DNA from 2 places in the Anaerocolumna chitinilytica genome. Region 2 is predicted to be linked to the other one. Evidence: riboswitches for the same ligand, from Rfam matches in the RefSeq annotation. Region 2 holds a riboswitch; the other holds the start of a gene.
What was found. Region 2 has a riboswitch for cyclic di-GMP ahead of bsdcttw_RS22130 (transglutaminase-like domain-containing protein). Riboswitches for the same ligand answer to the same signal wherever they lie in the genome.
Positions count from the first base shown of each region.

Region 1: another riboswitch for cyclic di-GMP. It lies ahead of bsdcttw_RS01455 (methyl-accepting chemotaxis protein); the one in region 2 lies ahead of bsdcttw_RS22130 (transglutaminase-like domain-containing protein).

Region 1 is NZ_AP023368.1:322,783-328,136, reverse strand. It holds gene ahpF (alkyl hydroperoxide reductase subunit F) at 1-823, opposite strand, end outside; gene ahpC (alkyl hydroperoxide reductase subunit C) at 893-1,456, opposite strand; gene bsdcttw_RS01460 (hypothetical protein) at 1,839-2,225, opposite strand; gene bsdcttw_RS01455 (methyl-accepting chemotaxis protein) at 2,295-3,545, opposite strand; cyclic di-GMP riboswitch class I at 3,631-3,713, opposite strand; gene bsdcttw_RS01450 (SDR family NAD(P)-dependent oxidoreductase) at 3,876-4,613, opposite strand; gene bsdcttw_RS01445 (thiamine pyrophosphate-binding protein) at 4,645-5,354, opposite strand, start outside.
Region 2 is NZ_AP023368.1:5,057,945-5,063,298, forward strand. It holds gene rplB (50S ribosomal protein L2) at 1-239, opposite strand, end outside; gene rplW (50S ribosomal protein L23) at 315-614, opposite strand; gene rplD (50S ribosomal protein L4) at 614-1,234, opposite strand; gene rplC (50S ribosomal protein L3) at 1,262-1,894, opposite strand; gene rpsJ (30S ribosomal protein S10) at 2,076-2,393, opposite strand; gene bsdcttw_RS22130 (transglutaminase-like domain-containing protein) at 2,890-3,696, opposite strand; cyclic di-GMP riboswitch class I at 3,710-3,796, opposite strand; gene bsdcttw_RS22135 (SpaA isopeptide-forming pilin-related protein) at 4,098-5,354, opposite strand, start outside.

The DNA.
Region 1 (5,354 bases), 890 kb from region 2:
TTTTGACGTGTTCTTCCAGGCTCTGAGCTAACTTAGGTCCTTCCGTATACTTTGTACCGATTAGGTTCTCTATTCCCAGTGTATCAAGGACCTGCCCGCCGAAACGTTCTGCCACGATACCTGTTCGGATGCCTTTTCTTGCCGCATAGATAGCCGCGCTTGCTCCTGCAGGACCTCCGCCGACTACCAGTATTTCAAAGGGTTCTTTCTCATAAGCTTCCTCTGTCTCCATGGGAACATCTAGCTTAGAAAGAATTTCTTCCAACTCCATACGTCCGCCGCCAAAGAATTCTCCGTCAAGATAAACCGCCGGAACTGCCAGAATATCTTTTTCTTCTGTCTCCTTCTTATAGATGGCACCATCAATCATTGTATGACTATATCCGGGGTTTAGCACACTTATAATATTTAACGCCTGTACAACCTCCGGGCAATTATGGCAGCTTAGACTGACATAGGTCTCAAACTTGTGCTCGCCCTTTAATGCCTTAATCTGCTCTTTCACCTTTTCGCTGATCTTTGGGGCTCTGCCGCTGACCTGTAAAAGAGCAAGTACAAAGGAATTGAATTCATGTCCCAAAGGAATACCTGCAAAGGTTACACCCTTTAGTCCTCCTCTTTTACATATCTGAAAGCTGGGCGTTCTTGGTAAGCTTGCCTTTACTATATTAATTTTATCGGACAGTGTGCCGACTTCCCCGATAAAAGTTAATAAATCCTCGGATACAGTATCTGTACCTGCACTTATCTTTATATCTATTTCTTCTTCCAACAACTTTAAATATTCAATAAGTTGACTTTTAATTTCTTCTTCCAGTACCATAATCATACCCCTTCCAACATGCCGAGGTGAAAGCTGCGAATCTCTAGCACTTGTAAAAATTTTATTTCATCAAATTTTTCCTACGAGGTCAAGGCTGGGCTTTAGGGTTGCGCTGCCTTCTTTCCACTTCGCCGGGCATACTTCGCCTGGATTATTTCGAACATATTGGGCAGCTTTCAGCTTATCAACCAAAGTATCCGCATTTCGTCCGATATTGCCTGCATTAATCTCTACCGCCTTAATTATTCCATCTGGATCCACAAGAAATGTTCCTCTGTCTGCTAGTCCGTCTTCCTCGATCAGTACATCAAAGTTTCTGGAGAGAATATGGGAGGGGTCTCCAATCATGGTATAAGTTAACTTACGGATAGCTTCCGAAGTATCATGCCATGCTTTATGGGTATAGTGAGTATCCGTAGATACTGAATACACTTCTGCTCCCAGCTTCTGAAAGGTCTCATAGTTGTTCTGTAGATCCTCCAACTCTGTAGGGCATACAAAGGTAAAGTCCGCAGGATAAAAGCAGATAATACTCCACTTTCCCTTAAAATCAGCTTCTGTTACCTCTAGAAATTTTCCGTTACGAAATGCCTGTGCTTTAAATGGTTTTACTTCTTTTCCTACTAATGACATAGATGTTACCTCCTAATAATTTTATTTGTATTATAAGTTTTCATATTATTTAATTGATACCAGTAATCATTACTGTTATTATAATATAAAATTCTATCCTTATTGTCAAGAGGTATTTCTATTTTTTCCAACATTATGCAACTGAAAAAATGGGACTGCTGCTTTCGTATTTGAAATCGTAAAGCGACAGCTTGAACAAGATTTAAGATCATTGGGATTTACCACACCACTCACTAAAAAAGCAGAGAAGTCATTATCCAACCAGGTGAGAACGTGTCTCTGTCAGATAATAACTTCTCTGCTCTTTGCATAACTAAATATGATAAACTTCACGAATGCGAAAAGGGTGCCGCAAAATTTAGTGCGACAGCCCTTAATTATCTTAGTAACCTTTTGATTTTAACCAGGTCATTGCTTCATCTTCATTTAAAAAGGCCTGCTGAGGGAACTTGGATGATATAGCTCTGTTAATCTGCATTTTAACAATTGCGCTGTCTACGATAATAGCTCCGTACTGCAGATTATTATCTGCCAGCCATTCGGTGTGCTTAGCCATAACATCACCCAAATCTGACATTTTATATTTCCTTAAGTCGCTGACGATTACCCATGGTTGTTTGTTGATTGCAGGACCAATCTTATTCTCAAACTGGCTGTGATACTCTGCATAGTCTTCTTTAGTCCAGAGACCTACAGGTGTCTCATAAACTATTTTTTTGTCTGCATCATAGTTTATGGAGTACAGACCCTTTGGATGTGTTATTAACATAACAATTTTTCCTCCTAAAGTAAAATTTATTTTGAAATGGAGTAGACCTCCAAGACAAGCGGGTTCTGATTACTTTGCGTCGAATTCTTCAAGTTTTTGTTTCAATACCTGTGCTATGCTATACATCTCATTCGAGCATTCAGCAACCAATTGTATAAGGTTGTTCTGCTCTTCCACGGAGGAAGATGCTTCCTCTGTTCCTGCTGCTGTCTCTTCTGATATGCTTGCAATGGTAGCAATCATATCTTCCGCTTCTCTGGCATCTTCCGTCAGAGACTGGGTAGCTCCGGCTACCGCCTTTACTTTTACGCCAATGGAGAACACTTTTTCCGAAATATCTGTGATTGAATTCACTGTATGTTCAAAAGCTTTTTCCTGCTCTTGAGAAAGAGTATTCGCTTTTTTGATCTGCATAACAGTATTTTCAATGCCCTGTTGGACATCGTTGATAATCTCTGTAATCTGCTTACCGGATTCAGCTGATTGCTCCGCCAGCTTACGGATCTCCTCAGAAACAACCGCAAATCCTCTTCCGTGTTCACCTGCTCTTGCCGCTTCAATTGCCGCATTTAATGCAAGCAGATTGGTCTGCTGGGCTACTCCCTTTATAACCTCTAAGATCTTACCGATTTCTTTGGATTTATCCATTAAATCTGTAATGGCAACACCCATATTCTCAGTAATGACTTTGTTCTCAGCCATCTTTCCTTCCTGAAAACGGATAGATTCTTTTACATCTGTTATAGCCTCAATAGCCTCATCGGATACCTTGTCCGAAATTGCCATGTCATCACCGATACAGATTATCATCTCGGTAATATTATTTATTCTGGTGCTTCCCTTTTCCGTGGATTCTGCCTGCTGGGTTGCCCCTTCTGCCAATTGGGATATGGAAAGAGTTACTCTGTTTGAAATATCACTCATCTCACCGGAGGAGCGTTTCAATTCATCAGAAGAAAAGGTAATGATATCTACGGATTCCTTCACATGCTGAATAAATTCATGAATGTTCTTCTCTGTATTTGTTTTTGGCTTATCTTCGCTGTAATCAGAATTAGCTTCTGTTACTGCAGCCTTCTGCAACATGTTTCTTAGTATAAGTGTCAGGCAAAGAGCAGCAAGTCCCAGTAACACAACGACTAATACCAGCATAAAGCCAAGAAATCCACCCTTTGAAACATGTCCTTCACCACTGCTTTTTAATAAGGACTGCACTCTTAAAAACGCTCCTGCTGTTAAAAGAAGAAAGCTGCCAAACATTACAGCAAGAGTAGAAACTAAAATCCTCCTTAATGTACCCTTTTCATTATAACTCTCCACACTCAAGACCTCCTAATGTAATAATCTCTGTCTTTTATTGCATAAAAATAGCCAAATGCAGTCTCCCACAGATGGCTACATTAACTACAGCAACCCGACAATCATAGCATGCGCCTTAGACTCGCGGCTTTGCGTCCTTATCTTTTAATAAGTTTGCTTTTTAAAGTTAGCTTTAATACGTAATAAAAAGGTGTCATGGTTTGAGTTTTTTTCTGTTATTATAACCCACCATGTCGATTTATATAATATGATTATACCTAAAACTTGCTCTAAAGTCAAATTTTATATAACTAAAATTTACATAAGTGTGAAATATTTCTAGCAGATGCTCTATAAAGCCAATCCACCGTCTATTACGATAGTCTGTCCTACAATATACCTTGAAATATCCTGGCACAGGAAATATGCTAATTCAGCTACTTCTTCCGCATCGCAGAAACGCTTTGCAGGTATTTGCTGTTTATAGGCCTCTGCTGCATCTCCCAGGCTGTCCAGCATATCGGTGATAATAATTCCGGGTGCAATGGCATTGACATTAATATTATTTCCGATTAACTCTGTACCCAGAACCTTTGTAAATGCAGAAATACCTGCCTTGGTTGCAGTATAACCATAGGAAGCAGGCAGCATCTTAACTGCAGCGAGGGAGCTGATGTTAACAATTTTTCCATGGTTCTGTTTAATCATATAAGGAGCTACCAACTGGCATAAATTAAACATACCCGTTAAATTGGTATTCACCACATCATTCCAATCCTTCTGGCTCATATCAGTAATCGTGTTATAGCGAACAATTCCTGCATTGTTAACGAGAATATCTATTTTGCCGAATTTTTCAATGGTGAAAGCTACCATTGCTTCCAATTCATCTCTTTTAGCGATATCGCACTGATAAATATAGGCTTTTCTTCCAAGGCTTTCAATTTCCTTTTGTACCTTAAGAGCTGATTCTTCGCTGCTTACATAATTTACAATAACATCGGCACCTTCTTTTGCCAGTTTAAGTGCTATTGCCTTTCCGATTCCTCTGGATGCGCCTGTTACTAATGCTGTTTTACCTGTTAACATATGATTCCTCCTTATACTATTGGTATTTTAATTAATCATGCTTTTGTAATGCCTTAAGCCTGTCTCCGTTTGGAGCCCCTTCACTGCCGTCCGTTATAATTTCAATAACAGCAGGACCGTCCAGATTCTTTAAGAACTCCGGTAACTCTTTTATCTGGCTGTTTTCTCTTAATTCCATTGCTTTTATCCCACAGGCTCCAAGCATATTGGCTATGCTTATTCTCTCCTGCTTAAAACCTTTCACTACCCTTTCAAAAAGGAACTGATGACCATGCTCAACAAACCCTAGCATGGCATTATTGATAATAAAGTAGACAATGGGTAATCCGTATTCGTTGGCAGTAAGAACTTCCATACCATTCATAAAGAAATCCCCGTCACCTGCAAATACTGCAACACATCTCTTAGGATATGCCACCTGTACTCCTACGGCACCGCCGATTGCTGAACCCATGGCAGCATAATTTAAGTTGGTCTCAAAATCTCCGCCTTCCGGTATCGAAAGATATTTGAAGGCAAAGTTCATGAACTCTCCCATATCTGCCATATAGTAGGTGTTTTTTGGCATATACGACGGAAGCTCCTCCATAAATTCACGAAGGCTAACTCCGGTATTTGTTTTTTCAAGCTTCCCATTGACAGCAGGTCTTGTAAAACCGGTGTTTTTACCGGGAGCAGTATGATTGATGATATAAGGTATGGCAAGCCTTAAATCCGTGCAGATTTTAACATCTGTTTCAT
Region 2 (5,354 bases):
GTCAGGACCTTTGCAGGTACTCCGTCTTTTCTTCTCTTAAAATCTACTAATCTATATTTTCTTCTAGAGCCGCCGCCCTGATGTCTTACTGTAATTTTTCCTTGATTGTTACGGCCTGCATTCTTGTTAATAGAAACAACTAAGGATTTCTCAGGTGTAGATGTTGTAATCTCTGCGAAATCGGATGAGGTCATATTTCTTCTGGAAGGTGTATATGGGTTAAACTTCTTAATTCCCATCTTTTGCACTCCTTTCGAGCAATTATTTTATTCTGTTATCGGCGAATAAACACCATAATTTATTGATCGTATATCTTATAATCCGGAGAAGATCTCAATTTCAGGACTATCAGCAGTCAACTGAACAATTGCTTTCTTAACCTTGGAAGTCTTTCCTGCTGTATTTCCACGTCTGCGGTTCTTTCCGTCAAGGTTCATTGTATTAACACTTACAACCTTTGTTCCGGCAAACATCTTCTCAACAGCTTCTTTAATCTGATTCTTTGTAGCATCAGGATGAACAGAAAAAGTGTACTTCTTTTCAGACATAGAATTCATGCTTTTTTCTGTTACGATTGGTTTTAAAATTACATCATAAAATTTTAAATCAGCCATTATGCGTACACCTCCTCAATTTTTGCTACTGCATCCTTGGTGAGTATCAGTGTATCATACTTTAAGATATCAAACACATTGATAGTTCCAGGAATTGCGGTAATTACAGTAGGGATGTTTCTTGCAGAAAGAATTACATTCTCATCCTTCTCACCTGTAACCACAAGTGCTTTGTTAACCTTTAAATTGTCAAGAACTTTTACGAAGTTCTTTGTTTTAACTTCACTTAATTTTAACTCATCTAAAACGAAAATCTTCTTTTCTTCCACTCTGGAAGTCAAAGCAGATTTCAGAGCAAGCTGTTTTTCTTTCTTGTTCATCTTAAATGAATAATCTCTTGGCTTGGGAGCAAATACAATTCCGCCGCCCTTCCACTGAGGAGATCTTGTTGAACCCTGTCTTGCATGACCGGTTCCCTTCTGTCTCCAGGGTTTTCTTCCGCCGCCGCTTACTTCAGCACGGGTCTTGGCACTCTGTGTACCCTGACGTTTATTGGCAAGCTGTAAAACAACTGCCATGTGAACTAAATGATCGTTAACTTCTACTCCGAAAACAGCGTCGTTAAGTTCGATAGAACCAACTTCCTTGCCTTCCATATTAAAAACAGATACGTTTGCCATCTGTGTCGTCCTCCTTTCTCAAAGCTTCTAGTTTGCCTTTACGGTATTCTTTAACATTACTAAAGATTTCTTAGGTCCGGGAACGGCACCTTTTACTAAAATAATGTTCTTTTCTGCATCAACTCTTACAACTTCCAGATTCTGAACTGTTACTTTTACATGTCCCATATGTCCAGGCATGTGTTTTCCCTTGAATACACGTCCGGGTGTTGTAGCAGCACCATTGGAACCTGCATGTCTGTGGAATTTGGAACCATGAGCCATAGGTCCTCTGGACTGTCCGTATCTCTTGATTGCACCTTGGAATCCCTTACCCTTTGATTTAGCAGTAGCATCAACTCTTTCACCTTCTGTAAAGATGTCAGCTTTGATTTCTTGTCCTACTGTGTAATCAGCAGCATTATCAAACTTGAACTCTTTAAGATATTTTTTGTTTGCAACACCTGCTTTTGCAAAGTGTCCTTTTCTTGGTTTGTTAACCAATACTTCACGGATATCTCCGAAACCTACCTGAACGGCAGCGTATCCGTCGTTTTCAACTGTTTTAACCTGTGTTACAACGCAAGGTCCTGCCTGTAATACAGTTACCGGAATCAAGCTTCCGTTCTCGTTGAAAATCTGAGTCATTCCGACTTTTGTCGTTAAAATTGCTCTTTTCATTACTTGCACCTCCTGTTTAATCTACAGCGGATTGCGCCATGTGCTTTGCAGTACTCCGTTACACTTCGCACTTCAACACTACGCGTAATCATCCTAGATGGTCTACCTTGGTGCAGGTTCCTTGTGAACCTTACCCTATATATAAACCCTAAAGGATTTTGTCTTTGCTTGTTTTCGATGATTACTTTGTCTTCATCTTGATGTCGATGTACACACCGGCAGGCATTTCTAATCTGGATAATGAATCTACCGTTTTTTGTGTAGGTGTGATGATATCGATTAATCTCTTGTGAGTTCTCTGCTCGAACTGCTCTCTGGAATCCTTGTATTTGTGTACCGCTCTAAGAATTGTAACTACTTCCTTCTTAGTAGGTAGGGGTACAGGTCCGCTCACCTTTGATCCTGTCTTTTTTACAGTCTCGATGATTTTTGCAGCTGACTGATCGATTAACTGATGGTCATACGCTTTCAATGTAATCCTCATTACTTGACTTGCCATAAAAAAAGTCGCCTCCTTTTCGCACTTAATAGCAGTACGACAAGCGGTGACTGTACACTGGGCCGTGTGTGTCCCGTCTTTAAAGCCTAATTAAGACTCTCCGTTTTCCACATAAGAAAACATAGGGTTACCCACACTTATCTGCTCGAAATAATCTTTTGCAGAATCTTTATTTGTACAGTGACTTGTCGCCAGTTTCATAACTTGACATTCGCTCCACGGAAAACCTACATTATATGTAGCAACCTCTCGCTTCTACGCTATCAATGTCACAGCAGTACTAATTATACTATAGTAAAATCAATAATGCAAGCAGTTTTTTATCTTTTTTTTATTTTTAATTACATCATTTTTTTACAATAAATTTTTATCATTATGTGTAATAAATATATTTTATAGCAAAAAAATATCAGCATAGGGATTATATCCTCGTATACTGATATTTCTTCTTTCTATAATAAAATATAAAAAAAGGAAGGCAGATTATTCATTTTGTTTAATATTGCTTTTCTATACTATAGTGTGATACTTTCTTCGCCATTTTATCCATATTAACCGTTTTCAAAGCCGCATCGATTGTAGTGTCAATCGTAATCCATTTTTTTGTATCTTTCATATAAACCTGATTCCATGCATGATATTCAGTCACATCCGTTGATGTTCCCATCAGTACTTTCGTCGGTATTCCAACACTTCTGAGCATTGCTGCAAAAAGTACCGCGTAATCGTAGCAGATTCCTTCTTTCGCTGTATATACATCGTCAATAGCCGGTACATAACCGTTTTGCACTGTCTCTGCCTTTTCGTAGTCATACTTTATATTCTTTACAATATAGGAATAAATTGCAGCAACTTTTTCAGTATCCGTAACAGCGTTTTGTGTCAAAGCTTTCGCTTTCTTTATGGATGCCATATCTGAATTCCAATTAACGATTTCATTGCTTTGTAAAAATACTGTTTTACCGTTGTCATCGTTGTAATTTATAGTTTCTGCTGCAACCTGACGATATTTGTTTCCTTCAATATTTTCCAGAACTTCAATCTTATAGTCACCATTTCCCAACTGAAGAGGTACTCTGACTTCCCCTGACAAATCATATATATACTTAGAACTGTCTTTCGTGATTCTCACCAGTGATGTTGTTTCATTGTTATAATCAACAATAATAATGCCGTTCTTTATTTCGCTCTTGTCTATGACTGCTGCATCCGCTGCATAAGTCATTTCAGGTATATATACACTTTCGGATAGCAAAATCACTGCTACTATAAATAGCAGGCCTTTCTTTAAAAAATTATACACAAAAAACTCCCCTTTCGGTAACTGGCTGCCAATTTATAAAAATAAATAAGGCCCTATAGCTTTGCGTCATCAGCTTTCGCTGATTTTGCCTTTATCGGTGGAAAGCACCGGATTTATATGTAGACTATTTCCTAATATTTATGCCATTATTATATCATAGCCTTTACTTCTTGAATACAGTTATTTCTACAAAATTCTCGCTTTTATTTTGGTGTAATTTTGTTCAATGTTATATATTGTCTTTCAACTGCGATGTTTTTTATATATTTGTCTGAATAATAGACATTCAGATAATATTAAAAAACTGCAAGTCCAGTTATTAATGGATTTTATCCACCCTAATAATGAACTTGCAGTCTCTGTTACTTATTTAAATAATAATCTTCCTTAACTATCCGGCACTAACTTCTGGTTTTTTTCTTTCTGCTGAATATCATTATAATACCACCGGTTATACCACCTATCATAGCTGGCAGTAAACCTAACGGAACAGTTTCACCAGTCTTTGGTATCTTTACATCCTCTGCCGTGTCATTCGGCTTCGGTTTCACATTTCCGAGAGGGATTTTATCCACATCAATTTCAACCACAACTTCTTCCTTGCTTCCATCGGGATGTTTTACAATGATAGAGAATTTATCTTTACCGGTATAGCCGCTATCCGGTGTGTACGTCCATTTGCCCTTATCATCTACTTTAACCGTTCCGTTACTTGGTTTTTCTCCCACCTCGGTTTTACTTCCATCTGGAACAGGCACCGTACCGCCTTTTGGTGTATCCTCTTTCGTGGCCTCAGTGATTGGCTCTGGTGTAGGCGTAGGCTTATTCGTTGGTTCCGGTCCCTTAGACGGAGTCGGTGTTGGCTCTGCAGTTGGTGTTGGTGTAGGACTGGGCGTTACACTGGGTTCCGGTGATGGATTCGGTGACGGAATGTATAGAGCATTCCCTATTTCAACAGTAAATATTTTTTGAGAGTTATCAGTAATAACTGTTTTCGGCAAACTCATTATTAGGTACCCTGTAGGTGCCTTTGTTTCAGTTATCACATAACTGCCGAAAGTTAATCCTGATAAAACTGCAGTACCATCAGCTCCCGTCTTAAGTGTTTTGGTCGTTCCATCAGGAGCCTTTACTGTGAATTCTGCTCCTTCCAGTAATTTAGTTGTATTTCCTGCATCTACCTTTTTAATTACTAAGGTTCTTAAAAGGTCATTTTCTACTGTAATCGGAATCTGGATGGGTGATCCCACTTTAATTTCTATTCCAATCTGACTGTCAGAAAGTGTGATATATCCTTCCGGTGCTTTTGTTTCAATCAGTTTATACTTACCTAACAATAGATTTGGGATAACAGCAACTCCGGATTCATCTGTCATAATCTTATCTGCTACCTTTATTCCATCCTTCCATAACTGAAATTCCGCATCCTTTAATACAACAGAGGTATCATCCTTATCGACCTTAATAATCTTTATTGAACGGTATACTTCATTTCCAATAGAAGGTAATATCGTATCATAATCCGTATCATAAGTGATCTCTACAGGCGTCACAGGATTATCCGGTAGTTTATAGCCAGCAGGTGCTTTTGTCTCCTCCAGTTTATAACTGCCTACTTTAAGCCCTGATATAATAATTTCTCCATTGCTGTCTGTAGT